DNA from 3 places in the Streptomyces sp. NPDC052052 genome. Region 3 is predicted to be linked to each of the others. Evidence: riboswitches for the same ligand, from Rfam matches in the RefSeq annotation. Region 3 holds a riboswitch; each other region holds the start of a gene.
What was found. A riboswitch is a leader RNA that binds a small molecule or an ion and turns the genes downstream of it on or off. The one in region 3 is predicted to bind cobalamin.
Positions count from the first base shown of each region.

Region 1: it holds a riboswitch for cobalamin, as region 3 does, so the genes downstream of both, AB0L71_RS01865 (cobalamin biosynthesis protein) here and AB0L71_RS23660 ((2Fe-2S) ferredoxin domain-containing protein) in region 3, are expected to answer to the same signal.
Region 2: it holds a riboswitch for cobalamin, as region 3 does, so the genes downstream of both, AB0L71_RS05885 (ribonucleoside-diphosphate reductase subunit alpha) here and AB0L71_RS23660 ((2Fe-2S) ferredoxin domain-containing protein) in region 3, are expected to answer to the same signal.

Region 1 covers NZ_JBFAWU010000001.1:427,180-436,713, forward strand. The annotation lists gene AB0L71_RS01860 (cobyric acid synthase) at 1-1,319, opposite strand, end outside; gene AB0L71_RS01865 (cobalamin biosynthesis protein) at 1,316-2,299, opposite strand; cobalamin riboswitch at 2,444-2,575, opposite strand; gene AB0L71_RS01870 (hypothetical protein) at 2,828-3,058, opposite strand; gene AB0L71_RS01875 (inorganic phosphate transporter) at 3,110-4,360, opposite strand; gene AB0L71_RS01880 (class II aldolase/adducin family protein) at 4,588-5,250, shown strand; gene AB0L71_RS01885 (hypothetical protein) at 5,307-6,437, shown strand; gene AB0L71_RS01890 (hypothetical protein) at 6,622-7,932, shown strand; gene AB0L71_RS01895 (VOC family protein) at 8,011-8,424, opposite strand; gene AB0L71_RS01900 (neutral zinc metallopeptidase) at 8,554-9,444, opposite strand.
Region 2 covers NZ_JBFAWU010000004.1:295-9,828, reverse strand. The annotation lists gene AB0L71_RS05915 (carbohydrate ABC transporter permease) at 1-302, opposite strand, end outside; gene AB0L71_RS05910 (sugar ABC transporter permease) at 299-1,285, opposite strand; gene AB0L71_RS05905 (extracellular solute-binding protein) at 1,374-2,636, opposite strand; gene AB0L71_RS05900 (GntR family transcriptional regulator) at 2,916-3,680, shown strand; gene AB0L71_RS05895 (DUF3311 domain-containing protein) at 3,943-4,197, shown strand; gene mctP (monocarboxylate uptake permease MctP) at 4,194-5,831, shown strand; cobalamin riboswitch at 5,973-6,113, shown strand; gene AB0L71_RS05885 (ribonucleoside-diphosphate reductase subunit alpha) at 6,252-8,678, shown strand; gene AB0L71_RS05880 (ribonucleotide-diphosphate reductase subunit beta) at 8,678-9,534, shown strand, end outside.
Region 3 covers NZ_JBFAWU010000020.1:106,652-116,185, reverse strand. The annotation lists gene AB0L71_RS23675 (deoxynucleoside kinase) at 1-174, opposite strand, end outside; partial or broken gene AB0L71_RS23670 (DUF4430 domain-containing protein) at 672-812, shown strand; gene AB0L71_RS23665 ((2Fe-2S)-binding protein) at 932-1,618, opposite strand; gene AB0L71_RS23660 ((2Fe-2S) ferredoxin domain-containing protein) at 1,727-2,095, opposite strand; cobalamin riboswitch at 2,192-2,315, opposite strand; partial or broken gene AB0L71_RS23655 (LysR family transcriptional regulator) at 2,513-2,719, opposite strand; gene AB0L71_RS23650 (SDR family oxidoreductase) at 2,797-3,489, opposite strand; gene AB0L71_RS23645 (type 1 glutamine amidotransferase domain-containing protein) at 3,761-4,453, shown strand; gene AB0L71_RS23640 (SDR family oxidoreductase) at 4,693-5,544, opposite strand; gene AB0L71_RS23635 (hypothetical protein) at 5,900-6,049, shown strand; partial or broken gene AB0L71_RS23630 (histidine phosphatase family protein) at 6,004-6,189, shown strand; gene AB0L71_RS23625 (acetylxylan esterase) at 6,918-7,943, shown strand; gene AB0L71_RS23620 (IclR family transcriptional regulator) at 8,142-8,930, shown strand; gene AB0L71_RS23615 (FAD-dependent oxidoreductase) at 8,994-9,534, opposite strand, start outside.

The DNA.
Region 1 (9,534 bases), on a different contig from region 3:
TCGGTCAGGAAGCGGCGGCGGAACGCGTCGCTCTCCAACGAGCCGTGCCAGTGGGTGCCCCACACGGCGCCGACCCGGCAGCCGTCGAGGAAGGGCTCCCCGCCGCGCACGTCGGCGACGCCGTGGTGGATCTCGTACCCCTCGACGGGGGCGCCGAGCGCCTCGCCCGTGGGGCGGGCGAGGGTCTTCTCGCGGTCGAAGCGGATGTGTACGGGCAGCAGACCGAGGCCGTCGACGTGCCCGGCCCTCGACTCGACCTCGTCCTCGATGTGTTCACCGAGGATCTGGAAACCTCCGCAGATGCCGAGGACCGGCCGGCCCTCGGCGGCGCGCCACAGCAGGGCGTCGGCGAGGCCGCGCTCGCGCAGCCAGGCCAGCGCCCGCACGGTGCCGCGGGTGCCCGGGACGACGACGAGATCGGCGTCGGCCAGTTCCTCCGCGCGGTCCACGAACCGGACGACGACGCCCGGTTCGGCGGCCAGCGCGTCCACGTCGGTGAAGTTCGACATCAGGGGCACGGCGCACACCGCGACGCGCAGCACGTCCTCGCCGTGCGGAGGCGCGACGACCGATTCGCGCACCGCCCCGCGCAGGGAGACCGCCATCCCGTCCTCCTCGTCGATGCCGAGGCCGTGGACGAAGGGCAGCACTCCGTACGTCCGGCGCCCGGTGATCCCGTGCAGCATCTCCAGGCCGGGTTCCAGCAGCGAGACGTCACCGCGGAACTTGTTGACGAGGTAGCCGGCGATCAGCGACTGGTCCTCGGCACCGAGCAGCGCGGTCGTACCGAAGAACGAGGCGAAGACGCCCCCGCGGTCGATGTCGCCGACCACCACCACCGGGAAGCGTGCCGCCCGGGCGATGCCCATGTTCACGATGTCGGTGCGCCGCAGATTGATCTCGGCGGGGCTGCCCGCCCCCTCGCAGATCACCACGTCATACGTGTCCCGGAGCTGTTCGAGGCAGTCCACGACCGTGCCGAGGAGGGCCTCCTGCCTGCCGCCGTGGTAGCCGCGTGCGCTCATCTCACCCACCGGTCGGCCCATCAGGACGACCTGGCTGGAACGGTCTCCACCGGGCTTGAGCAGGACCGGGTTCATCAGCGCGGTCGGCTCCACCCGGGCGGCCATGGCCTGCATCGCCTGGGCGCGCCCGATCTCGGCGCCCTCGCGGGTGACGAACGAGTTCAGCGACATGTTCTGGGCCTTGAAGGGCGCCACCTTCACGCCCCGGCGCACGAGCCAGCGGCAGATCCCTGCCGTGACGACGCTCTTGCCCGCGTCCGAGGTGGTTCCGGCAACCAGCAGGCCGCCGCTCATGACCGCCCCCGACCCGCGGCCCGGCCGGCGGCGATCCGTCGTGCGACGAGGCCCGCGCCCAGCCGTCCGGCCACACACACCCCGAGGGCGAGCCCGGTCACCCGGCGCGACAGCCGTACCGCGCGATCGATGTCCGCGGTCTCCACCGCCCGGCCCGTCTCCCCGTTGAGGACGGGGCGGTGCTCGACCCGGCCCCCGTAGGCGAGGGTCCCGCCGAGCCGTACGCCCAGCGCACCCGCGAACGAGGCCTCCACCGGGCCCGCGTTGGGGCTCGGGTGCTTGGCCGCGTCGGCCCGCCAGGCCCGTACCGCTCCGCGTGGCCGTCCCCCGGCGGCGACGGCGAGCAGGGCGGTGAGCCGGGCACCCGGGTGGCCCGCGAGGTCGTCGAGGCGGGCCGAGGCCCAGCCGTAGCGCCGGTACCGGGGCGACTTGTGGCCGACCATGGCGTCGAGGGTGTTGGTGGCCCGGAAGCCGACGAGCCCGGGAACGCCGGCCAGCGCCCCCCACACCAGCGCGCCGACCACGGCGTCCGAGGTGTTCTCGGCCACGGACTCCACCACGGCGCGGGCGATCTGCGGTCCGTCGAGGGACTGCGGGTCGCGTCCGCACAGATGCGGCAGCCGCGTGCGGGCCGCCTCGATGTCCCCGGCGGCCAGGGCGTCGCCGATCGACCGGGCCTCACGCCCCAGCGACGTACCCCCGACGACGGACCAGGTGGCGGCCGCGGTCAGGGCGACCGAGGCGGCGGGATGACGGCGTACGGCACGGCTGATCAGCGCGGCACCACCCGCAGCGCCACCGGCGCAGACGAGTGTGTGCAGAGCGCCCCACCCGCGGTGGTCACGCCAGAGACGGCGCTCGACGGCCGCTGCGGCCCGCCCGAAGGCGGCGACCGGATGTCCCTTGCGGGGGTCACCGAGCAGCAGGTCGCCGATCAGACCGGCCGTGGCGCCGTACGCGAAAATGCGGTCGGCACGCATGGCTCAACCGGCCGTCACGCCTCGGAGGATCCTCGTACAGGCGGCTCTCGTCGGGAGAGCCGAAGCAACAGACGTACGGCAGCCAGGCATGGCGATATGTCCTCACTCAGGGTCCGCGCCCTGGTTCGACGTGACGGGCGACGAGAGTCTCCTGGCTCCCCGGATCCACAGTTCCCCGGCCTTCCAACCCGCTCGCGCGCGCCGTGACTTCCGATGTGGGGGACTGCTCCCCGGTGACAGTGGCGGGACCGCGCCGGATTCGCACCGGCTTCCTCTGCTGTCGCCGTAATTGGCTCCGGCAGTTCACCACGCTCCGCGAACGCCCGTCAACCTGCCGTTGACCTGCGGCGGCGCAGTGTGCTGAGCCCCACATCGCCCACGACGCCCCGCAGCGCTTCGCCCCGTCGCACGACGACGGGGCGAAGCGACCACGGCCGGCCCGGCGACCGTTCCACGAGGTGGACGGGCCGGCCGGGCAGCGGGGGAGAGGGGGAGAGGGGGAGAGGGGGGAGAGAGGGGAGAAGCGGCTCAGGCGACGATCAGATAGATCCCGTACGCGACCGCCGCCGCGCACAGCGCGAAGCAGGCGTACGCCCCGGCGCGGGCCAGCAGCAGCGAGCCGCCGGAGCCGCGCTGTGCGGCCGGTTCGGCCTGCTTGGCGAGGCCGACGATGCCCAGGGTGAAGAGACCCACCAGCGCGACGGTGACGACGAGGGAGACGCCGAAGACGGAGCCGAGAGCTGCCCAGTCGATTTTCATGCGGAATCCTTTGGGGGACCGGCACGGTGCCGTGACCGGCACCGGGCGGCACTAGACGGTGGCGGGGTGCGCCGGGTCCTGGGTGGATGCGGGCGGAGCCGCGATGGTGGCCTTGAGGTCCTGGGCCGTGGCGAGCGGCGGGAGGACGGCGGCGACGGCCGGGGTGCCGGTGTCCGCGGCCTCGGCCGCGCCGCTCGGAGCGACGTCGCCGTGGCCGACCGGCTTGCGGCGCGACGCCCACCAGATCGCCCCGGAACCGAGGACCAGCAGCGCCGCGACGACGACGACACCCCAGGTGCCCTGCTTCGTGAGGAACTCCGCGCCGGCACCGACCAGGCCTGCGGCCGGCAGGGTCAGGCCCCAGGCGACGAACATCCGGGTGGCGGTGGACCAGCGGACCACGCCGCCCTGGCGGCCGAGGCCGGCACCCATCACGGCACCCGAGCAGGACTGGGTGGTGGAGAGGGAGAAGCCGAGGTGCGAGGAGGCCAGGATGACCGTGGCCGCGCTGGTCTGGGCGGCGAAGCCCTGCGGCGGCTTGAGGTCGGTCAGGCCGCTGCCCATGGTGCGGATGATGCGCCAGCCGCCCAGGTAGGTGCCGAGCGCGATGGCCGTACCGGCGGAGACGATGACCCAGAGCGGAGGGTTGGCGCCCGGGTGCAGGACCCCCCCGGTGACCAGGGCCAGGGTGATGATCCCCATGGTCTTCTGTGCGTCGTTGGTGCCGTGGGCGAGGGAGACCAGTCCCGCCGAGGCGATCTGCCCGGCGCGGTACCCCTTGGCGGTGGCCTTCTCCTGGGCGTCGCTGTGGATCCTGCGGCCGATCCGGTACGTCAGTCTGGTGGCCAGCAGCGCGGCCAGACCGGCCACGATCGGCGCGGCGACGGCCGGGAGCAGCACCTTGGTGACGACGGTGCCGCCATTGACGGACGACCAGCCCGCCGACATCACCGCGGCGCCGATCAGGCCGCCGAACAGGGCGTGCGAGGAGCTGGACGGAAGGCCGACCAGCCAGGTCAGCAGATTCCACAGGATGGCGCCGACGAGTGCCGCGAAGATGACTTCTGTCCGCAGCCCGTCCTCGTTGATGATCCCGCCGGAGATCGTCTTGGCGACCTCGACCGACAGGAACGCGCCGACGAGATTGAGAACGGCGGACATGGCCACCGCTGTCTTCGGGGTGAGTGCGCCGGTCGAGATGGTGGTCGCCATCGCGTTGGCGGTGTCGTGGAAACCGTTTGTGAAATCGAACACTAGAGCTGTCACGATCACTATCGCGAGGAGCAGCGTGATGTGTTCCATTGACCCAGGCAATCGTTCGACGTCATTGGCACGTGGACCGTAGGTAATCCGGGTGAACGGAAGATGAACTGGGCAGGGCGTTGCGGTGTCTCCCTCCGCGGTCGAACCCTGATCTGCTCCCCGGCGGGCCACGCTTCGCCCCCCCATGCCCCCTTCTGCGTACTTCGCCGGATGCGGCTCCGGCCGACCGCAGGACCGTTCGTCTCCCTGGCTGACAGGATCCCCGTATGAGTGATGAGCAGCGGGGCGCGATCGAACAGGCCTGGAGCGGCGTCGTCGCCACCGCCCGCAGGACGGCGGCGGACGGCCTCGTCGTCGGGACCTCGGGGAACGTGTCGGCCCGGGTCGGCGGGACGATCCTGGTCACTCCGAGCGGCGTGCCGTACGACCGGCTCGGCCCCGAGGACGCCGTCGGTGTCGACCTGGAGGGCAGACGCGTCCTCGGCGAACGGGTCCCCACCAGCGAACTCCCGCTCCACCTCGCGGTCTACCGGAACAGCGACGCGGCCGCCGTCGTCCATACCCATGCGGTGCACGCAACGGCCGTCTCCACCCTGGTCCCCGAGGTCCCCTCGATCCACTACGCCGCCGCCCTGCTCGGCGGCCCCGTCCGGGTCGCGGCCTATGCCCGCTACGGGACGCAGGAACTGGCCGAGAACATGCTCGCCGCCCTGCGGGACCGTACGGGCTGCCTCCTCCAGAACCACGGGACCGTGACCTACGGAGCGACCCTGGACCAGGCGTACGAGCGGACCGCCCAGCTGGAATGGCTCTGCCGGCTCTGGCTCGCCGCGAGCTCCGTACCCGGACGCTCGCCGAGGCTGCTGTCCCCTGCCCAGCTGCACGAGGTGCAGGAGGCGCTGAAGGGCTACGGGCAACCGGGGGGCTGACGCCGGACGGACCCCGCCCGCTGGCAGGGTGCGCCATGCCCCGTGAGACTGAAGCGGTGCGCCCGGCAACCCTCACGGCAGCAGCCGTCACCACGGTCCTCGGCGTCGGTGCGGCGGCAGCTGTCGCGGCCGGCCGGTACGCCAGTCACGTCGCCCTCAAGGAGCCGTCCGGAAGGCCGCTCCCCGCCGACAGCGGAATCACCGTGCACGCCACGGCGGCCGGGCAGGTCACCCTGACCCGGTCCTTCGCGACCCTGCGGCCCGGTAGATACGGACTGGTGGCCGACGGCGTCCACGCCGTCATCGGTCCGGTGATCGAACACGCTCCGCACGCCCCCGACACCGTCGTCCGGAGGCTGGAACGCGTCAACAGGGGCAGCCTGGAGCCCGGCCTCACGGTCCGCGTCACCCCGCAGCTGCACAGCGGCGACCCCTCGTCGGCCCTCGGCCTCGACCACCAGGAGGTCGAGATCCCCGGGGAGCTCGGTGCCCTGCCTGCCTGGTTCGTGCCCGGCCCCCGCGACACCTGGGTCATCACGGTGCACGGCCTCGGCACCACGCGGGAACACCCCATGAACGTCATGACGTTCCTGCGCGATCTGCGTCTGCCCGTGCTCGACCTGGCCTACCGCGGCGACGCCGGAGCGCCGCGCTCCCCGGACGGCCTGGCCCACCTCGGCGAATCCGAGTGGCGCGACCTGGACGCGGCGATCCGCTTCGCCGTCCGGTACGGCGCCGAGAAGGTCGTCCTGCACGGCTGGTCCACCGGCGCCTCGATGGCGCTGCACGCCGCCGTCAACTCCGCGCTCCGGGGCCGGATCTGCGGAATCGTCCTCGACTCCCCGGTCCTGGACTGGGTCACCACGATGCGCGCCCTGGCCACGGCACACGGTGTGCCGACCGCGCTCCTGCCGCTCGCCGTCCGCGCAGCCCAGGGGCAGACCGGCCTGCACGGCGCACGGCTCCTGGACGGTTCCCTCGCACCCGCGCTGCACGTCCCGACCCTGATCTTCCACGGCCCGGACGACACCCTGGCCCCGTGGCAGCCGTCCCGTGACCTCGCCGCCCGCCGGCCGGACCTGGTCGCCCTGCACCCCGTACCGCAGGCTCCGCATGCGGCGATGTGGAATGCCGATCCGGTCCACTACGAAGAGGCACTGCGACGCTTCCTCACGCCCCTGATGTGACCTGATGCGAGGGATCGGCCGGTTGGTTCCGGAGCCCGTCCGCCTCCCCTTCCGCCACGACTTCGGGTTCCGTTTGGGCTTTCGGGCCGTCAGGGGCAAGACTGCTCCCGTGACGTCCCGTACTCCGCGCGACTCCAGGCTCCGACTTGTCCGCCCGCGCCCCCTGGCCACCGCTCGCAAGGCCGTGACCAACCGGCGCACCAGGCCCGCTCCCCGCCCCCCGGAGGGCACCCCGCCCAGGGGGGAACTGGCCCGCCAGGCCAGAACGGTCCTCGCCGACGCCGTACGGATCGCCCGCTGGGCGGCCGACGGCGCGGTCCCCGGCGCTCCACCCCTGGCCGCCCAGGCTCTCGAACGGGCCGCGACGGCCCTGGAATCGTCCCCGGCCCAGGTGCGTTCCGGCTGGGACCGGGCCCGGCTCGCCGGTCTCGTCGAACTGCACGGCGACACCGCACGACCGGGCTGGCGGCTGCGCGCCTGGGACCGCGACGACTCCGCCGTGCTCCGTGGCTGGGTGGCACTCTTCGACGCCTGGCCCCTGGTCCACCCGGCGCCCGAGGACATCGATTCCGGCGCGGTCGCCGAGGCCGTCGAGGCCGTGCCGCAGGTGCTCTCCCTGCTCCAGCTCTCGGCGGGACCGGTTTCCGTGCCGGTCCTCCTGGACCTGCTGAGCCAGCGCGTCGCCGAACTCCGCGAGGAGCGCTGCGAGGTGCCGTACGGGCCCCGGACGCCGCTCGCACCGGCCGCGGCAGGCCCCGGCGCACACCCTGCCGCCCTGATCACCCTCCTGCTGGACTGGGCCCTGGAGGGGCTGGCCGCCGTCGGAGCACTCACTCTCGACGCCGGACACGCCACCCTCACCCCGCTCGGCAACTGGGCGGTCTGGGTCAAGCTGGAACAGATCTGCGTCGCGGCCCAGAGCCCGGCCGGGAACATCGAGCAGGCCGCCGCCGACATGCTGCTCGGCTGCGCTCGGCTCACCCCCGGCCCGGCCCGCGCGGAATACCGCGCCTGGCTCGCCGCCCGCCCCGTCGGCAGCGCCGTCGCCGAACTCCTCGCCGTCGCCCGCGGCGAGGACGCGTTGCTGCGCGGGCTCGCCTTCGAGGCACTCCGGGTGGTCGGCGCGCCCGCCGAACCCGAGGTGCGTTCCGTGGCGGGCGACCCCTCGCTGCGCCCCTACGCGCTGCTCTGGCTGGCCGAGTACGAGGGTGCGGATCCTGAGGACGCCCAGGACGTCCTCAGCCGGGAGGAGGCCACCTGGCTCTGGATCGACACCGCGGCGGCCGTCGCCGACCACGGCGAGACCACGCTGCTGATCCGGCACCTCGACTCGGCCGTCCAGGGCACGGTGCCGGCGCTGCTGGACGAGGTGCGCGCCGTCGGTCACCCGCGCACCGTGCAGGTGCTGGTGGCCCTGGCCGCCGCGCATCCGGACCCCGCGCTCGCCAAGGCGGTGCGCAGGGCCGCGTTCCAGGTGCACACGGGCGGCCTCTAGCCGCGGCAGGCGTTGCCTGTTGTGGCACCGGGACGGCCCGGGTCCCCGCGTCCGCCCGACGCGGGGACCCGGCCGTGGTCAGTCGGCCGACCCCGGTGCGTACGTCCCGAAGCTCCACACGTTGCCCTCGCCGTCCCGTGCCACGTAGTCGCGTGCGCCGTAGTCCTGGTCCGTGGGCGGCATCAGGATCTCCACGCCGTGCTCCACCGCCCGGGCATGGTGTGCGTCGACCTCTTCCACCACGACGTAGACGCCGGCCGGGCCCGCGTCCCGCATCGCCTCGGCGAAGACGCCCGGGCGGCCCTTGGAACCGAGCATCACCCTGCCGTTGCCGCAAGAGAGTTCCGCATGGAGCACCGCGCCGTTCGCGCCCTCGTACACCGCTTCCTGAGTGAAGCCGAGGCCCTCCGTCAGCGTCTTGATCGCGGCCCTCGCGTCGTCGTACAGAATCGTCGGATAGATCGTCGGTACGCCGGCCGGTACGCCTGCCATGGCGCTCACCTCTTCTCGTGCCCCCGTGCCGCATGTATGTGATCTGCGTCTCAGTCTTCCACCGGCCGTGGGCAGCGGCCCGTCCCGGCCCGGACGGTCCCGTGTGCGGTCGGGCCGCGGTGCCCCGGCTCAGCCGAAGGTGTTGCAGTCGGTCATGTCGCCGCTCTTGAAGCCGGTGGTGAACCACTGCTGGCGCTGTGCGGCCGAGCCGTGCGTCCAGGAGTCCGGGGTGACCCGCCCCTGGTACTGCTCCTGGATCCGGTCGTCGCCGACCGACGCCGCCGCGTCGAGACCCTCCCGGATGTCCGCCTGGGTCAGCGAGGTGATCAGCGGCCGGCCGGTCGATTCGTCGGGCGTGGTCGTTGCGTGATGGGCCCAGACCCCGGCGTAGCAGTCCGCCTGGAGCTCCACCTTGACCGAGTTGCTGTCCGCGCCGGTCTGCTGGTCCTGTGCGCGGCTCAGGGTCCCCATCAGGTCCTGGACGTGGTGCCCGTACTCATGGGCGACGACGTACGCCTGGGCGAACGGGCCACCGCTCGCACCGAACTTCGTGTGCAGCTCGTCGAAGAAACCCAGATCGAGGTAGACCTTGCGGTCCCCCGGGCAGTAGAACGGCCCGACCGCCGAGGTCGCGGAGCCGCATGCGGTGCCCACCCGGTCGGTGAACAGGACCGTCGGCGCGTTCGTGTACGTCCCGTCGCGCTGCTGGAACTCCTGCTTCCAGTAGTCCTGCACGCTGTTGACCACCGCGACGGTCCGGCAGTCGTCCTTGGTGTTCGCGTCCTGCCCGGTCCGGCAGGACTCCTCCACCTGCGCCACCGAGGATGCGGTCGCCGTCGTGCCGGAGTCGCCGGACGACAGCCCGAGCTGATCGGGGCCGACGCCGAAGAAGAGCCCCAGGACCAGCGCGAGGATGCCGGCGATACCGCCGCCCACGGTGGCCTTGCCGCCTGGGATACGGCTGCCGCGCACGTCCTGGACCTCGGACGTGTCCAGACCGGCGTCGTCGTCGAACTGCATGGGGTACCACCCTTTGTTCCGGATGTGACGGTCTCACCGCTTGCACCGAGTATTGGGTAATTCACACGGCTGTGCCCATTTTCGCCGAAC
Region 2 (9,534 bases), on a different contig from region 3:
TTGAAGCGCATGCGGGCCATCGCGAAGGACGCCAGCAGGGCGATCACCAGCGAGGCGAGCACGGAGATCAGGGTCACGGTGAAGGAGTTGGCGACCAGGGTCCAGAAGTGGTCGGCCCCGACGGCCTTCTTGAAGTGCTCGAAGGTGATGTCGGTGGGGAACCACACCGGGGTGTCGGTGATGATGTCGCCGGTCGGCTTGAAGGCCGTGCTGAACATCCAGTAGACGGGGAAGGCGAAGGCCACGAAGAGGACGACAGCCGTCGCGTTGGGCCAGAACCGGCCGAACAGTGAGCGCTTCACAGCTCCTCCTCCTCTTGCTTCAGAACCATGCGCAGGTAGTAGCCGGTCAGGACCAGCAGGACGATGATCGTCAGGAACGAGATGGCGGCACCCATGCCGAAGTGCTGGTTGCCGACGCCTTCGACGAAGGCGTAGACGGGCAGGGTCTCGGTGAGCCGGTCCGGGCCGCCGCCGTTGATCGCGAAGAGCTGGGCGAAGGACTTGAAGACCCAGATGACTTCGAGGAACGTCGTGGCCAGCAGGAACGGCTTGAGGAACGGGAACGTCACCGAGGTGAAGCTCTTCCAGGTTCCGGCGCCGTCGAGCGAGGCGGCCTCGTACAGCTCCTTGGGGATCGTCGTGGAGGCCGCGTACAGGTTGATCGCCACGAACGGGATGGACTGCCAGACGATCAGCAGGGTGACCAGGGAGAAGGTGGAGAACTGGCTGCTCGTCCAGTTGTAGTCGGCCATCGAGTGCCAGCCGAGGCTGTCGAGCACGTAGTTGACGACCCCGAAGCGCTGGGCGAACAGCCACTGGTACACCGTGGTCGCGGCGATGACCGGCATGGCCCAGGCGAGGACGAGGCCCAGCATGAGCAGCAGGCGCATCTTCTTGCCGAGACGGGCGAGCAGCAGGCCGACCAGGGTCCCGAGCAACATGATCAGGACGACGTTGGCGGCGGTGAAGAAGACCGACCGTTCGACGACCTTCCAGAAGTCCGAACTGCCGAGGACGTCCTTGTAGTTGTCGACACCGTTCCACTCGGTCAGGTGCTGGATCAGCTGGCGCGGGTTGAGGTTCTGGAACGACAGCATGCCGTTCTTGACCAGCGGGTAGCCCAGCAGCAGCGCCGTGGCGAGCAGTGCGGGCAGGAGGAGCAGGTACGGGGCCGATCCTCCGCCCTGCTTCTTGCGCGACGCGGCCGGTCCGCCCGGAGGCGCTTCGTCCTTGCGGACACCGGCTGCCGGGACCGAGTCCACTTGTTCGGTCTGCACTGACATGCTCGCCATCTCTTCTTGGGTCCTACCTTCAGGACACGCGGGCGCGCCGGGGGACGGGTGGTCGGTACCCCTCCCCCGGCGCGTGCGATCAGCTCTTCTGCGAGAGACGCTTGTTGATCTCGGCCTCGACCGCCTTGGCGGCTTCCTCGGGGCTCTTGCCGTTCAGAACCGCGGTCATGTAGCTCTTGATCGGGTTCGGGTTGTTCTCGACAGCGGCCCACTCGGGGATGAGCGGGGTGGTGCCACCGACGGCGGCGGCCGGGGCCGCGGCCTCGGCTGCGCCGTTGCCGGCCAGGTTGGAGTTGAGCGACTCCTTGTTCGGGATGACGCCGTTCTCCTTGGCCAGCTGGCCCTCGAACTGGTCGGACAGGGCGAGCTTCAGGAACTCCTTGGCGAGCTCCTGCTTCTTGCTGCCCGCGGCGACCGCGAAGTTCGAGCCACCGAGGAAGACACCCTCGGGCTTCTCGGCGGTCTCACCCGGGATGGTGAAGTAGCCGATGTCGCTCTCGATGTCCTTGTTGGCGGCGATGGCCGTGCCGGCCTCCCAGCCCATGCCGATGAAGGCACCGACGTTGCCCTTGGCGAAGACCTCGGCCTGCTGCGGGGTGGCCTCGTCCTTGTCCTTGGGGGCCTTGGAGTAGGACTGGTACTTCTTGTAGAGGTTCATCGCCTCGGCGACCTTGGGGTCGGAGAGGTTGGAGACGTACGTGTCGCCTTCCTTCTTCACCAGGTCGGCACCCTGGCCGATGGTCAGGCCGTCGAAGAAGTACCAGTTCTGGCCGGGCAGGTAGATCGGCTCGGCCTTGCCCTTCTTCTTGATCGCGTCGAGGTCCTTGAAGAACTCGTCACGGGTCTTCGGGGTGTCCGTGATGCCGGCGTCGGCCCAGACCTTCTTGTTGTAGATGACGACACGGTTGGCGAAGTACCACGGGGCCGCGTACTGCTTGCCGTCGAAGACCGAGGACTGGTTGAGGGACTCGACCCAGTCGCCGCCGATCTCCGTCTTGAGGTCGCTGAGGTCCGCGAGGCCACCGGTGGCCGCGTACGCGGGGGTCTGGGTGTTGCCGACCTCGATGACGTCCGGCGGGGTCGACTCGGAGAGAGCGGTGGTGATCTTCTGCTGGATGCCGTCCCACTTCTGGGTCTCGAACTTCAGCTTGGCGCCGGTCTTCTTCTCGAAGGCCGCGGTGAGGTCCTTGGTCCAGCCGGGAGGCGTGGAGCCGTCCATCGCCCAGACCGTGAGGGTCTCGCCCTTGCCACTGTCGCTGCTGTTGTCGTCGTCGGACCCGCATGCCGCGAGGCCGAACATCATGCCCGCGACGCCGATCGCCGCGATGAGCTTGCGCTTCACGCCAAACCCTCCTCAGGGATACTGCAACCCCGCCCACCGCGAAGACATTCGACGAGTACTGCTGGGGCTGGACCTGATCTTTAATGGTGTAGACCAGTACCGGGAGCTTGGCCTAGACCTTTAGGGGTGTCAAGGGTGTATAAGAAGTGCTCTCGCGTCCGTTATAGGACCGACACCTAAGGGCGGGCGACGAGCCGTGTCCCGACCGTGCCACCATGTGAGCCGCGACAGACGGAGGAGCCGGTGACGGCAGCAACGCAGCAGTCGGGAAGGCGGGCCATGAGCTCCGACGGGGGCAGTACGGAGAACGAGACGGGCGCGGCCACGAGGACGGCGCGCGTCCCGAAGTACTACCGGCTGAAGCGCCATCTGCTCGACATGACGGACACGCTGCCGCCGGGCACCCCGGTGCCTCCTGAGCGGACCCTGGCGGCCGAGTTCGACACCTCGCGCACGACCGTGCGCCAGGCGCTCCAGGAACTGGTCGTCGAGGGCCGGCTGGAGCGCATCCAGGGCAAGGGCACCTTCGTCGCCAAGCCGAAGGTCTCGCAGGCCCTGCAACTCACCTCGTACACCGAGGACATGCGCGCCCAGGGACTGGAACCGACATCCCAGCTGCTGGACATCGGTTACGTCACCGCGGACGACAGCCTGGCCGGCCTGCTCGACATCACCGCCGGCGGGCGAGTGCTCCGGATCGAGCGGCTGCGACTCGCCAGCGGAGAACCGATGGCCATCGAGACCACGCACCTTTCGGCCAAACGCTTTCCCGCGCTGCGCCGGTCGCTGGTGAAGTACACCTCGCTGTACACGGCCCTGGCCGAGGTGTACGACGTCCGGCTGGCCGAGGCCGAGGAGACCATCGAGACCTCGCTCGCCACCCCGCGGGAGGCCGCCCTGCTCGGCACCGACGTGGGTCTGCCGATGCTGATGCTGTCCCGGCACTCGCTCGACGGGCGGGGCGAGCCGGTGGAGTGGGTGCGGTCGGTCTACCGGGGCGACCGGTACAAGTTCGTGGCACGGCTGAAGCGGCCGATGGACTGAGCCGCGGCGCGGCGGCCGTTCGGTTCCGCCGCCGCACCACCGTCACGGCCCTCGCGGGATGCGTCGCCCCGCGGGGGCCGCTCGCATGTCCCGCCCCCGCGCGGACCTGTGTGCGGAGAGCCCGCGTTGTTCCGAACATCCGGCCCCGGTCCGGGTGACTGTTGCCGGACCGCAATGCACACGGGGGTGACGGTGACCGGAAACCTCCCCTAGATTTCCTGCGCACCACACCAGGTGATCAACGAGGGGACGGAGTCGCCGCATGCCCGCAGACCCAGAAGGAAAACCACCCGTCGTCACACCCGTACGGGTCGTCATCGCCCTCTGTCTCATCGCGCCGTTCGTGGCGATGCTCTGGGTGAGTTCGTACGCGAAGGTGGACCCCACCTTCATCGGCATCCCGTTCTTCTACTGGTACCAGATGCTCTGGGTACTGATCTCCACCGCGCTCACGATGATCGCGTACATGCTGTGGCAGCGTGACCAGCGCGCCCGCAAGGGGGGTGCGTCGGCATGAAGGACGGTGTGAACGGCGTCGCGCTCGGCGTCTTCATCTTCTTCTTCCTGGCCGTCACGGTCATGGGCTTCCTGGCGGCGCGCTGGCGCAAGGCCGACAACGAACACAGCCTCGACGAATGGGGCCTGGGCGGAAGGTCGTTCGGAACCTGGGTCACCTGGTTCCTGCTCGGCGGCGACCTGTACACCGCGTACACCTTCGTCGCCGTTCCGGCAGCGATCTACGCGGCGGGCGCGGCCGGCTTCTTCGCGGTGCCCTACACGATCCTCGTGTACCCGCTGATCTTCACCTTCCTGCCGCGCCTGTGGTCGGTCTCGCACAAGCACGGGTACGTGACCACCTCGGACTTCGTCCGCGGGCGCTTCGGCTCGAAGGGCCTCTCCCTGGCGGTCGCCCTCACCGGCATCCTCGCCACGATGCCGTACATCGCCCTCCAACTCGTCGGCATCCAGGCAGTGCTGGACGTGATGGGTGTCGGCGGCGGCGACAACACCCACTGGTTCGTCAAGGACCTGCCGCTGCTGATCGCGTTCGCGGTGCTCGCCGCGTACACCTACTCGTCCGGTCTGCGGGCGCCCGCGCTGATCGCGTTCGTCAAGGACGGGCTGATCTACCTGGTCATCGCGGTGGCGATCATCTACATCCCGATCAAGCTCGGCGGCTTCGACGACATCTTCGCCAAGGCGGGCGACGCGTTCTCCCAGACCAACCCCGCGACCGGCAAACCGCGCGGCGCGCTCGCACCGGGCGAGGCCGGCCAATGGGGTTATGCCACCCTGGCGTTGGGCTCGGCCCTGGCGCTGTTCATGTATCCGCACTCGATCACGGCGACGCTCTCCAGCCGCAGTCGCGACGTGATCCGGCGCAACACCACGATCCTGCCTCTGTATTCGCTGATGCTGGGACTGCTGGCTCTGCTCGGCTTCATGGCGATCGCCGCCGGAATCAAGGTGGACAACGGGCAGCTGGCGATCCCTCAGCTGTTCGAGAACATGTTCCCTGACTGGTTCGCGGGCGTCGCGTTCGCCGCGATCGGCATCGGGGCGCTGGTGCCCGCCGCGATCATGTCGATCGCCGCGGCGAACCTCTTCACCCGCAACATCTACAAGGACTTCCTGAAGCCGGACGCGACGCCGGAGCAGGAGACCAAGGTCTCCAAGCTGGTGTCGCTGCTGGTGAAGGTCGGCGCGCTCGCCTTCGTCCTCACCATGGACAAGACGGTCGCGATCAACTTCCAGCTGCTCGGCGGGATCTGGATCCTCCAGACGATGCCGGCCCTGGTCGGCGGCCTGTTCACCCGCTGGTTCCACCGCTGGGCGCTGCTCGCCGGCTGGGCGGTCGGCATGGTGTACGGGACGGTGGCCGCGTACGGGGTCGCCAGCCCGACCCAGGCGCACTTCGGCGGGTCGTCCAAGGAGATCCCGGGCATCGGTGAGATCGGTTACATCGGCCTGACGGCGTTCGTGCTGAACGTGCTGGTGACGGTGGTGCTCACCTTCGTCCTGAACGCCGTGAAGGCCCCCGCCGGGACCGACGAGACCTCCCCGTCCGACTACACGGCCGACGCGGGCGACCCGGGCGTCCAGGTGGAGCTCCCGCCGGCCACGGCAGGGGCGCCGGGCGGCGGCCACTGACCGACGTTCGGACGGCCCGCCGCACCCGCCCCACCGGGGGCGCGGCGGGCCGTCCATCGTGCCGGGAGGAGCCGCACGGCCCGCTCGGCCGTCACTCTTACGACACACGCGACACAACATCTGGGGGTTACTCCATCCAGCGGACCCCACATGTATGCTCGTGCTCGCTGTCGCCGCAGGGAAATCCGGTGTGAATCCGGAACTGTCCCGCAACGGTATACCTGGTGCGCTTCTGCGTACCCTCAGGGAGTCCGAGGACCTGCCGACGGCGCATCCGGCTCGACCGAACCGGATGCCAGACGTCCGGGCCTCGCGGATGGGCCGGTGGACGCCGTGACGGAGTGCTGCCCCGACCCGGGCCGCCGCCCGCGCGGCCCTCCGTTCCCCGCCGGTCCCGAGCCGAGCGAGGGAGAGCACCACGTGACCATCGCGCCAGCCGACCCGGCTTCAGCCGCCGTGTCCGCAGTGCACGGGTCGGAAGCGGCCGAGTCCGAGGGGACCGCACACGACGGACCGGGGGCCGCGCTGCTCCGGGCCCTTTCGGACCTCACCGCCGATCTGCCCGACACCGACCCCGGTCGGGTCGCCGCCGCCGCGCTGCGCGGCCGCAACGCCCGGTCGGACGAGGCCGAGCTGCGCTCGCTGGCCACGGAGGCCGCCGCGGGGCTGATCTCCGAGGACCCCGCCTACTCCCGGCTCGCCGCCCGGCTGCTGACCCTCACCATCGCGGACGAGGCGGCCGGCCAGGGCGCGGTCTCCTTCTCCGCCTCCGTGGCCGTCGGGCACCGTGAGGGCCTGATCGCGGACCGTACCGCCGAGTTCGTCGCCCGGCACGCCGCCGCGCTGGACGCGCTGGTGGAGGGTGCGCTCGCCGACGGTGCCGACGACCGGTTCGGCTACTTCGGGCTGCGGACCCTGCACAGCCGCTATCTGCTGCGTCACCCGCACACCCGCCAGGTCATCGAGACGCCGCAGCACTTCATGCTGCGGGTCGCCTCCGGGCTCGCCGAGGACGACTCGGAGCGCGCCCTGGACGAGGTCGCGGCGCTGTACGGGCTGATGAGCCGGCTCGACTACCTGCCGTCCTCGCCGACCCTGTTCAACTCCGGTACCCGGCACCCGCAGATGTCCTCCTGCTATCTGCTGGACTCCCCGCTCGACGAGCTCGACTCGATCTACGACCGATACCACCAGGTGGCGCGGCTCTCCAAGCACGCGGGCGGCATCGGCCTCTCGTACTCCCGCATCCGGGCCCGTGGTTCGCTGATCCGCGGTACCAACGGTCATTCCAACGGCATCGTGCCGTTCCTGAAGACGCTCGACGCCTCCGTCGCCGCCGTCAACCAGGGCGGCCGCCGCAAGGGAGCCGCGGCCGTCTACCTGGAGACCTGGCACGCCGACATCGAGGAGTTCCTCGAACTGCGCGACAACACCGGTGAGGACCAGCGGCGTACGCACAACCTCAACCTGGCGCACTGGATCCCGGACGAGTTCATGCGCCGGGTCGCCGCGGACGGCGACTGGTCGCTGTTCTCCCCCGTCGACGTACCCGAGCTGACCGACCTGTGGGGCGAGGAGTTCGACGCCGCGTACCGGGCCGCCGAGGCCAAGGGGCTGGCCCGCAAGTCGCTGCCGGCCCGGGAGTTGTACGGCCGGATGATGCGTACCCTCGCGCAGACCGGTCAGGGCTGGATGACGTTCAAGGACGCCTCCAACCGGACCGCGAACCAGACGGCCGAGCCGGGCCGGGTCGTCCACTCGTCGAACCTGTGCACCGAGATCCTCGAAGTCACCGACGACGGTGAGACGGCCGTCTGCAACCTGGGTTCGGTCAACCTCGGCGCGTTCGTCGCCGACGGCGGCATCGACTGGGAACGGCTGGACGCCACCGTCCACACCGCCGTGACCTTCCTCGACCGGGTGGTCGACATCAACTTCTACCCGACCGAGCAGGCCGGCCGCTCCAACGCCACCTGGCGCCCCGTCGGCCTGGGCCTGATGGGCCTGCAGGACGTCTTCTTCCGGCTGCGGCTGCCGTTCGACTCCCCCGAGGCCCGCGCCCTCTCCACCAGGATCTCCGAGCGCATCATGCTCGCCGCCTACGAGGCGTCCTGTGAACTCGCCGAGCGGTCCGGTCCGTTGCCCGCCTGGTCGCGCACGCGTGCCGCCCGCGGTGTGCTGCACCCCGACCACTACGACACCGAGCTGAACTGGCCGGAGCGCTGGGACGCGCTGCGCGCCCGGATCGCGAAGTCCGGGATGCGCAACTCGCTGCTGCTCGCCATCGCGCCGACGGCGACGATCGCCTCGATCGCGGGTGTGTACGAGTGCATCGAGCCGCAGGTCTCCAACCTCTTCAAGCGCGAGACGCTCAGCGGTGAGTTCCTCCAGGTCAACGCATATCTGGTGGAGGAGCTCAAGCAGCTCGGCGTGTGGGACGCCCGGACCCGTGAGGCGCTGCGCGAGGCGAGCGGTTCCGTGCAGGGCTTCGCCTGGATCCCTCAGGAGGTGCGGACGCTGTACCGCACGGCCTGGGAGATCCCGCAGCGCGGCCTGATCGACATGGCGGCGGCCCGCACGCCGTTCCTCGACCAGAGCCAGTCGCTGAACCTGTTCATGGAGACACCGACGATCGGCAAGCTCTCCTCCATGTACGCGTACGCCTGGAAGCAGGGCCTGAAGACGACGTACTACCTGCGTTCGCGCCCGGCGACGCGGATCGCCCGCGCGGCATCCGGCCGGACCGCGGCCGCAGCCCCCGTTCCCGCACAGCAGGCCCAGTCCCCCGACGCGGACGCGATCGCCTGCTCCCTCGAAAACCCCGAATCCTGCGAGGCCTGCCAGTAATGAGCTCGACCCACTCCGAGAAGAACCTGCTCGACCCGGGTTTCGCGCTGACCCTGCGGCCCATGCGCTACCCGGACTTCTACGAGCGCTACCGGGACGCGATCAAGAACACCTGGACGGTGGAGGAGGTCGACCTCCACTCGGACGTCGCCGACCTCGCCAAACTCTCCCCCGGCGAGCAGCACTTGATCGGCCGACTCGTCGCCTTCTTCGCGACGGGCGACTCGATCGTCTCCAACAACCTCGTGCTGACGCTGTACAAGCACATCAACTCCCCCGAGGCGCGGCTGTATCTGTCGCGGCAGCTCTTCGAGGAGGCCGTGCACGTCCAGTTCTATCTGACGCTGCTCGACACCTATCTGCCCGATCCGGACGACCGTGCGGCCGCGTTCGACGCGGTGGAGGAGATCCCGTCCATCCGCGAGAAGGCACAGTTCTGCTTCAAGTGGATGGACTCGGTCGAGAAGATCGAGCGTCTGGAGACGAAGGCCGACCGGCGTCGCTTCCTGCTGAACCTGATCTGTTTCGCGGCGTGCATCGAGGGGCTGTTCTTCTACGGCGCGTTCGCGTACGTCTACTGGTTCCGCTCGCGGGGTCTGCTGCACGGTCTCGCCACGGGCACCAACTGGGTGTTCCGTGACGAGACGATGCACATGAACTTCGCCTTCGAGGTCGTGGACACCGTCCGCAAGGAGGAGCCGGACCTCTTCGACGACGAGCTGCAGCAGCAGGTCACCAACATGCTGAAGGAGGCCGTCGAGGCGGAGCTGCAGTTCGGCCGCGATCTGTGCGGCGACGGGTTGCCGGGCATGAACACCGAGTCCATGCGCCAGTACCTGGAGTGCGTGGCCGACCA
Region 3 (9,534 bases):
AAGCAGGAAGGGGTAGCGGTTCGCCTGGATCTCCTCGGGGCTCGCCGTGTAGAAGAGCGGAAGGATCGGATTGTCCTCCACGCTCTCGTAGAAGACCTGGCTGCCCAGCCCCTTGGCGAGGAGTTCGGCCACACTCGTCTTGCCGATCCCGATCATGCCCCCGACGCAGATCACTGACTTACCTCGCTTCTCTCTGAAAATCTCCCTGCGCGGACGGTGGTGACTGTCCCTCACCACCGGGACACATGTCGTCGGGCACTCGAATCCCCAAGACAGCCGTGACCGGCTCGATGCGTCCTGCCGGGAACCGCGTCCCAGGACCAGGCGGGTCCCGAGTGGCCGGACCGACCGCTTTCAACGGTGCCGCGTAGGGCGATGCGCCACCCTCCAGCGGCTGCTTCGAAATGATAAATGATGATTAACTGCGCACTGGCTCGGGCGCCGGCACCCACGAGCACCACCGCACACCGCGGTCTGCGAGGTGCACACGGATGTCGCCCGCGGGGCACGGGACCGAGTCGTTGCGTCACTCGGCCGGGCGTGCGACGCGGAACACCGGAGCAGGCGGCGGGACGGGCCGCGCTCGCCCGCTGCCCTGCCTTCCGGATGCTGGACGGCCCTCTTCACGACCTGGGCCAGGACGTGACCACCGCGAGGGGCGGCACCCTGTCGTCGACTCCATCCAGGGCGTGGACGGCGGCGCCTCCGCGTACTGGAACATATCCGTCAACGGCACCCCGACACCGGTGGGCGGCTGCCAGTTCGAGATCGAGAACGGCGACCAGGTCGCTTTCACCTGGACCTGGTTCTGATGGCCGCCCCCATGCGGCAACGCCACGTCTGATACCCGAACGTGGGGGCGGGCAGGCCGGAGCCCCGCCCCCGTCTGTCGGCCCCCGACGGACCCCGGCACGTCGTGCGCCCTCGGGCCTCAGGTGGTGAGACAGCAGTCCCCGCACTTCGTACCCACCGAAGTGCGGTAGTACAGGCAGCAGCTGTGACGGCGGAACCTCAGGCCGGGTCCGGTCAGGTCCCCCGTACCGCTGAGACGCCCTGTGCCGAGCAGCTTCGTCACGAGTGCGGTGATCGGGTCCTGGAGGCGGGGACGGGCTGCGAGCAGCACGCCGGCCGACCCCACCAGCGCGGACGCGGTGTTCCCGTCGAGCAGGCGTGGAGCGACCTTGACGGACAGCCCCGTCCGCAGCGCACCCAGGTGGTACATCACTTCGGCGCGCAAGCATGCGGTCCGGTCCGGAAGCAGGTCGGCGTACCACCCTGCGGGCCGCGGCAGCCTGAGCTCCGGGCCGTCGTCGGCGCGCTGCAACTCGCCCAGATCCAGCACGATTCCGTGGACCAGGACACAGGCCAGGACGGGCGACCAGAGACGAGCGGCATGTCCGAGGTGGGCGATCGACACTCCGACGCGAAGCTCGGGGGTGCGGTATCGGTCGGTGATCGCGGAGGACAGGTCCGTGAAGCCACGATCGTAGAAGTGCTGGGCAGGGTGCCAGCCCTCGTCGGAACCGCCGACGCGCAGGGCGAAGAACCCGCCGATGGTCGCCACGTCCTCCAGAGCTGCGGCCACGGTCGCGGCGGGTGCCCGCGCGGCTTCCGTCATCACATGCCTCCTTGCTTGCCGCGGCCGGAAAAGGCCAGGAAGAAGAACGAGAAAAGCCCCTCGGCCGGACGGAGCGCCTTGGCTGTTCGCTCGTCGACACAGCCCTGTTCAAGAGGCCGAGCGGCGCGGCGGCACACAGCCGTACAGGTCAAGGATCTCCGGGCGTGGGGCAACGCCGGGACCACCGGCGCGTACCCAGGCAAGGATGTCCTCGGTCGCCCCTGGATCGTTGACCAGTCCCAGCCATACCGGCCGGGCACCAGCTGCCCTGCCCTCAGCAGAGGGCTGTACCACGACGACATTGGCCTGGTCGCAGACATCGAGGCAGTCGGACACACGTACAGGTGCCTCCGCACGCAGCCGTGCCAGCTGTTGCGCGTGATCGATTCCAGCCACTTTCACGCTGCCGCAGCAGCAGTCCCGGCACACCACGATCCGACACGGTGCCCCGGTGGCCGCTGTCCCGGCCCCCACCATGTCGGCACAGCTCTGTTCCTCCGGCCTTTCGGACACACCGAACCGCCCTCTCCCCGGGGAGATCCGCCCCGGTGTCCTTCGAGGAGGCGACCGCGTGAGTCTCCTGGCTCTCGGGTCGATGCTCGCCCCGTCCTTCCCACCCCCCTGGGGGCAGTGGACTGCCGGAGTTCGCTCGCCGATCACAGTGGCGGGACCGCGCCGGATTCTCACCGGCTTCCTCGGACCGCCGTCGCCCTGTCGTCGGCATCATCTCATCCGACGGGACAGGCGTGCCCGGACCTCGTGCCCGCACACCTGCGAAGCGTCACTCACGTCCGGCTCGCCGCCCGCGGCCGGGCCCCGTCCTCCGAGGGCTTCCCGTGCCCAGCCGCTTCAGCTTCCGCCCCCGCCGTGCTTCTTGTCAGGGGGCAGTGGCGATCAGGGGCCCGGGCGGGGAGCTCGCAGGTGTTGACGCCAGGAGAGCCGGTCGCTGCAGGGGGTGGGGGCGATACGGGCGTCGCCCTTGGCGATCAGAGCATCGCCCTGAACGGCGGCGAACATCCCGGCAGTGTTGTCGGTGACGACCATGCGGCCGTCGGGATGGGCCTTGAGGGTGATCCGGCCGAGTTCGTCGAGGGGGAGGACCCCGCTGAAGCACAGCCGGGAGGTCCTCGCGCGCGAGCGACGCTCGTTGATCGCCGGGCGCGTCTGCTCTTGCGAACTCATGCGTCGTTCCCGGACTGTTGCGACAGGGCGTGTTTGACCTGCCTGGTCCGCTCATCGGTGAGGACCTCCACCCGGTCATGCGCCAGGGCCTCCATGGTCTGCTCCGCGACGTCGGCGGCGTCGATCTTCGGTGCGTCGGTGAAGGAGCTGAGTTCCGTCTCCACGAAACTGGCGTGGACGCCGACCACGAGCGTCCCCTGTTCGCGCAGACCGTCTCGCAGGGCGCCCGTCAATGACCACTGGGCGGCCTTGGAAGCGGCATATCCCGGATAGTCCGGCCGCGAGGCCCAGGAGGCGGCCGACAGCATGTTCACCAGCGCGCCGCCACCATTGCGGGCAAGGACGGGGGCGAAGGCGCGGGAGACGGCCCAGGTGCCGAAGAAGTTGACGTCCATCGCCTGGCGTGCGCCGCTGAAGGAGCCGGTCAGCAGCTTGGTACTGAATCCTCCGACGCCCGCGTTGTTGATCACAATGGTGACGTCCCCCGCGGCGGTTGCTGCCGCGGCAATCTCCTCCGGGTTGGTGACGTCCAGACGCACCGGAATGAGGTCTTCATCGCTGACGCCGGCCGGATCCCGGACGGCGGCGTAGACCTTGGCTGCTCCGTGGTCGATCAGCGCGCGGGCGAATGCGCGGCCGATGCCACGATTGGCTCCCGTCACCAGGGCGACCGATCCCTCGATCTCCATCCCGCTTCCTTCCTGCCGGTGCCTGCCGTACCTGGTGGGCCCCTCGGGCGATGCAGACCGGGCGACGCAGGAGCACGCCTCAGCACACCCATGGAGCACGTCCCCTTCTCTGCCAGCCTGCACCGGATGCCGTGGGTGTGCATGTGAACGGGTTCTTCGCAGCTCAGGAATCATCGGGTGCGAGTGACCGCTGCGTGCGGGATCGTGGCAAGGAAGCGGCGGTTCCACGGTGTGGACGCGGGCCGCGAACCGGACGCAGGAGTGATCAACGATGGCGAAACTGCTCTTCGTGCTGACCGGATCTCCCTACTGGACGCTCAAGGACGGCACCCGGCACGCTACCGGCTACTGGGCCGAGGAGTTCGCGGCGCCGTACAAGGCGCTCACGGAAGCCGGCCACCAGGTCGTGGTCGCCACTCCCCACGGCGTGGTCCCCAGCGTCGACATGATGAGCCTGCGCCCCGACATGGCGGGCAGTGCCGAGATCGCCCTGGAGTTGGAGGGCATCATCCGTTCCGCGGAGGAGATCCGGCGGCCGATCCAGCTGTCCCACGCGCGCCTGGAGGACTACGACGCCGTCTACTTCCCGGGCGGCCACGGTCCCATGGAGGACCTGTGGCTCGACGCCGATGCGGGTCGGCTGCTGACCGCGGCGCTCCCCTCGGGCAAGCCGCTCGCGGTGGTTTGCCATGCGCCCGCCGCAATGTTGGCCACCAGGGTGCGCGGAGTCTCCCCATTTGCCGGCTACCAGGTCACAGCCTTCACCAATGACGAGGAGGACGCTGTCGGACTGGCCTCCAGGGCCCGATGGTTGCTGGAGGATGAGCTGAAGGAGCTCGGGGTACAGTTCGAACGCGGAGAGATCTGGAAGCCGTACACGGTAGCCGACCGCAATCTGTACACAGGGCAGAACCCAGCCTCTTCCGGCGTATTGGCGCAGCAACTGCTCAAGATTTTGAAGTAGGCGGCAGACTCCGGAAGTCCCCATGGCTTTGCGCTGGTCCCCCACAGGAACGACCCAGCGCCCAGGGGATCGTCAATGCGACGCCGAAGACGCTGTGGTAGCAGAGCTGCGCGCCGCATGTGACGAAAGCCGAGCGGAGCCACAAACCACACGAATGAAGGTTCCGCAGAGCCCGACAGCAAGCTGACCAGCCGAAAAACAAAGGTTCTCTGACGCAGCGCCATAAGGCGGGTCCGGCGTCAGCTAGCGACGGGAGTCTCAGGCTGCATCTCGAGGGAGTGCTGAATGGCCTGATGCCGGGTCCCGAGGCCATCCGTGACCTTGCGCTCCCAGGGAATCTGCTGGAGGTGCTTGGTCTCTTCGAGCATCGAAGCAGGCTCCAGATTACGGAAACGGTCGACCTCTCCGGCAGCGACGGCGGTCAACGTCGCATAGACCGCTTCAGGATCGAACTGCGCTCGAGGGAAGGCCAGCTTGGAATAGTCAAAGAGCCGCTGCGCGGGGTCGTCCTCCCAGCTCTCCCAGGTCTGGAACATGCGATCGTTGAAGCCGGTCAGGAACGGCCCCGGGTTGACCGTGGCGACCTCGACGTTGTACTCCTGCAGCTCGTAGGCCATGGTTTCGGCGATCGCCTCGATCGCGTGCTTGGAAGCGGAGTAAATACCGGTGAAGGGGTTGACGTTCAGGCCCTCCCTGGATGACACCCATACGATTCGGCCGGCGCCGCGCTTGACCATCTGCTTGGCGATCCCCTGAGTGAGGAGCAGCGGTCCGGTGACGTTGACTTCGAACTGGTGCCGGATGTTCGATGCGGGAATATCGACCGTTGATCCACCTTCGCCGACTCCTGCGTTATTCACCAGGACCTCCACACCCCAGTTCAGAGCCTTGCGACGATCACCGTCGTCGGTGACATCAAGTTTCTCGACCTGCAGGCTCACTCCCCGCTCCGCCGCTTGCCGCTTCAGCGTCTGGACCTGGGCATAGATCTCCACCGCGGCAATCACGTCGAAGCCCTTTTCCGCCAGACGCATAGCAGCCTCGTACCCGAAGCCGGTTGCAGCTCCCGTGACGAGCACCTTCTTCAGCACACGATTCGCCATGTTGGTCCACCCTTCGGCTCTTTCACCACAACGGCCAAACCCGGAGGGTCGAATTCATTTCACGTCCAGTAGGCCAAGGCACGCCGACACGCTGCCTTCACGGAAACACATTCCCTTCCGGCGACGTTGCCACGTCGGCTGAATTGGGCGGGATTATCTCCAGGGTTACTGAGGTTGAACTCAGGATGTCGTGCTGCTGTTCAGGCGGGTGGTTCGGGAGTACTGAAGGCGCCGGCGAGCCGGCCGCGCCGCAAGAGGGACCAGATGCCTTCGGCGGATTTCGGTCGGCGCCGATACAGCGAAGCCTCACTGCAAGCGGTAGAACTGAGGAGAGCCCACCTCCATGCACACTTCGGCCGCCGGGCACGACGGCGAGTCGTTGGTGGCGTTCTGCGCCCGGGCCGCCCGTTGGCTGGACTCCGTGGAGTCCTCGTACGGAGAGGACGGCGGCCGGTCCTGGCGGTGGTCGAACCGGCGGTGGTGCGGGCGGTGATCGTACGGGCGCTCACGCTGCCGGTGCAGGCGTTCTGGCGGCTCGACGTCGCCCCGCTGACGTCGACCGGGCTCAGCGGCCGGTCCGGGCGGTGGAATCTGCGCGGTGGGCAGCCACTGTCCCCCGCTGCGGAGAACTGACGGGCTCCGTGGTCCACGGCACGGCCGACCGACCGCCATCGTCCCGGCCGGTACCGCCGCGCTACGCGCCTCAGGCCGGGACATGCCGAGGCTGACAACCCCTGAGCAACCGGCTGCGAGCAGTCCGTTCACCGCAGACCCGGCGCCACGCGGAAGTAGCCCATGTGGGCCACTCACCGTCGGCGTGCCGGGGACGAAGAAGGGGGTCGCGTCAGGGGACGAAGGAAGTTCGCCCGGAGCACTGAGCCGCGACCTGTTGCAAGGCCCAGGTGAATCACCGTATGGTCTCGCGGGCGATGATGATCGCGACGGGGATTCAGCCGGCGGGCACGCGAGGTCCTCGGGCTGATGGTCTGCGACAGAGCTGGGCGAAACCGTTGTGCACCGAGTTCCTGCGTCGTCTGCGGGCCTGCGGCCCGGACCACGTCCAGCTGGTGGTCCGCTACTCGCGGAACGGCTAGGTGGCCGCCACCATCCGGCCTGGACCGGGAGATGAAACGACAAAGACGTCGTCCTGGTCTTCCCCCACGCCGCCGCCCCTGGACCGGCTCGCCGCCGCCGTCCTTGTCGCAACAGCCGCCGTGACCACACCGCCCAGGGGGACGTGACCGCATCGCCGCAGATCAAGCCCGTACCGGGGACACGGCGCCGGCAGGACAGGGGTGTCGTGTCGAGTGCTGTGCCGGAAGGGCGTGCTGGTCACTTCGCATACCGAACAAGGAGAGATCTTGCCCACCCATCCGCTCACCTCAGACGGCAGTCAACCCGGCTCGCTCCAGCATGATTTCCCCTTCGACCCCACCCACGGCTACGACCTGCCGCGCCTCCGTGCGGTGGAGGCTCCGCAAGGCCCGGACGACTTCGCCGACTTCTGGCAGGAGCGCTACGCGAGTGCGCTGCGCGTCGACCCGGCGCCTCGAATCGAGGGACCCTGGGCCACGGTGGACGGCGTACGGGTCGCCGACGTCTCGTACACATCGGCCGACGGCGTCCGTATCGGCGGGTGGCTGACCGTCCCTGTCGATGGCCGTGTCACGCAGGGCTGTGTGTCGGCACACGGATACGGAGGCCGGGCGGCCCCGGACCCCTGGCAGCCCCCGTCGGGAACTGCGACCATCTGGCCCTGCCTGCGCGGGCTCGGAACGCGGAGTCTGCTGCCCGGCGTTCCCTCGAATTCGGCGGGACACGTTCTGCACGGCATCGACGCCCGGGAGTCGTACCTCATCGGCGGGTGCGTGGCGGATGTCTGGTGTGCGGCCACCGCACTGCAGCGGCTGGTGCCGGAGACCGCCGGGCGACTGACGTACCTGGGCACGAGTTTCGGCGGCGGCATCGGAGCGTTGGCGCTCCCCTGGGACGACCGTTTCCAGGCCGCCGGCCTTACGGTGCCGACCTTCGGAAACCATCCGCTCCGGGTGACGCTGCCGTGCACGGGCAGCGGAGAGTCGGTGCGTACACGGCTCGCCGAGGAGCCCTCGGTGCTGGACGTCCTGGCGTACTTCGACGCCGCGACGGCGGCCCGGCATCTTCACATCCCCGTGCATGTGGGCGCCGCCCTGTTCGATCCGTCGGTACCCCCACCGGGGCAGTTCGCGGTGCACAACGCACTGGCCGGGCCACGCGAACTCTTCGTTCTGCGGGCGGGGCACTTCGACCACCCGGGCGAGCGCGCCGAAACGGCGGCCCTGGAAGAGGCCCAGCGACGCTTCCTGTCCGGGGCGGACCCGGTGGCGGTGTCGCGCCCCACCGCCTGACCGGCTCCCTCGCGGCTGGATCCGCCAGGTCGAGGCGCTCGGGGGTTCCTGCACGGTGCCCTGGTAGTTCCACGACGCCACCGACCGGCCCGCATGGCGTCGCGGAACTGCCACGGTCGCCGATTGCACGTACGGGCGTCGATCACGCGCGATATGCTGATGCAGATTGTGCAAGCGAATTGCAAAACAAGGAGGGTCATGGCTACGCGGGGGACTGATGTCGGGACGAACCAGAGTGTCGAACGAGCGGTCTCGGTGCTGCGCGCACTCGACTCCGGTCGACCCGAACTCCGTGTCTCCGACGTCGCCGAGCTCACCGGACTGGGCTCGTCGACCACGTCCCGCCTGCTGTCCACCCTGGAACGCCTCGACATGGTCGAACGCGATCCGGTCAGCAACCTCTACCGGCTCAGCCTCGGCCTCCTCCCCCTCGCCGCCACCGCCACCAACCGCCACCCCGTGCACCGGGCCGCCCGCATGGTGCTCCAGGGCCTTGCCACCCGCACCGGGCTCGGGGCCAACGTGGCTGTGCGCCGCGGTGGCGAGCTGATGTTCCTCTGCAATTTCGAGGGCACGCGCGCCCCCAAGTCCTACACGCAGGCCGGGCACACGGCCCCGCTGCATGCCACCAGCATCGGCAAGTGTCTGCTCACCGGCCTTGCCCCCAGAGAGCGCCGCAAGCTGCTGGGAGATCCGCTCGAGGCGCACACCGAGTACACGACCACCAGTCACGACCTCCTCGACACCGAGATCGACACCGTCCGGCGCACCGGTTACGCCGTCGAGGCCGAGGAGCGTGCCCTGGGCCGCGCGTCCCTGGCCGCACCCGTCCGCGACGCCTCGGGGGACGTCGTCGCCGCCATCTCCCTGTGGGGACCGACCTCGGTGCTCGGGGACCACTCCGACACCGGGGGGCAGCACCTCGCCCTCGTACGCGAGGTCATCGAGGCCGCCGACGCCATCAGTCAGGCACTCGGCGCTCTCTGACGCACATGGCGAAGGGGTTCTGTGAAGGCCGATCGGCCTTCACAGAACCCCTTCGCCATGCGGTTATGCGCCGTACGCCTTGAAGGCGATCACGTGCGCGTGCCGTGCTCCGTGCGTCGCGTCGACCACGAGCCGCAGCGATTTGGTGCGTACGGGGCTGCCGTCCGAGGCCTTCAGTTCGTGTACACGGTGACGGCGTCGGTTGTCCGTCACCGTCAGGAGTGTGTGCCACGCACCGGTGGCGTCGCGGCTCTGGACGCGGTAGTCGCGTACGAGTTCCGGCATGACCTCGTACGGGGTGCGGTGACGGTGCAGGTTGTTGAGGTATTCGTCGACGTCGTCGTCGAACACCAGCCGTGCTTCGGTGAGTTCCTGCTCGTCGTGCCAGTCGAGACGGAGCCACTCGGCCGTGCCGTCCGGCGCGGAGGACCACATGTTCGGGCCGCCGTAGGGACGCTGGTACCCGCCTACGGCCCGTTCGGGGTGGAACGCCCCGGTGTCGGGGGCCGCCCGAAAGGCGAAGGTCTGGCGGCGCAGGCCGCGGGCCTGCCATTCCAGGACCAGTTGGCCGTCCTCTTCCGGGATGTCGTGGTCGACGGCCGCG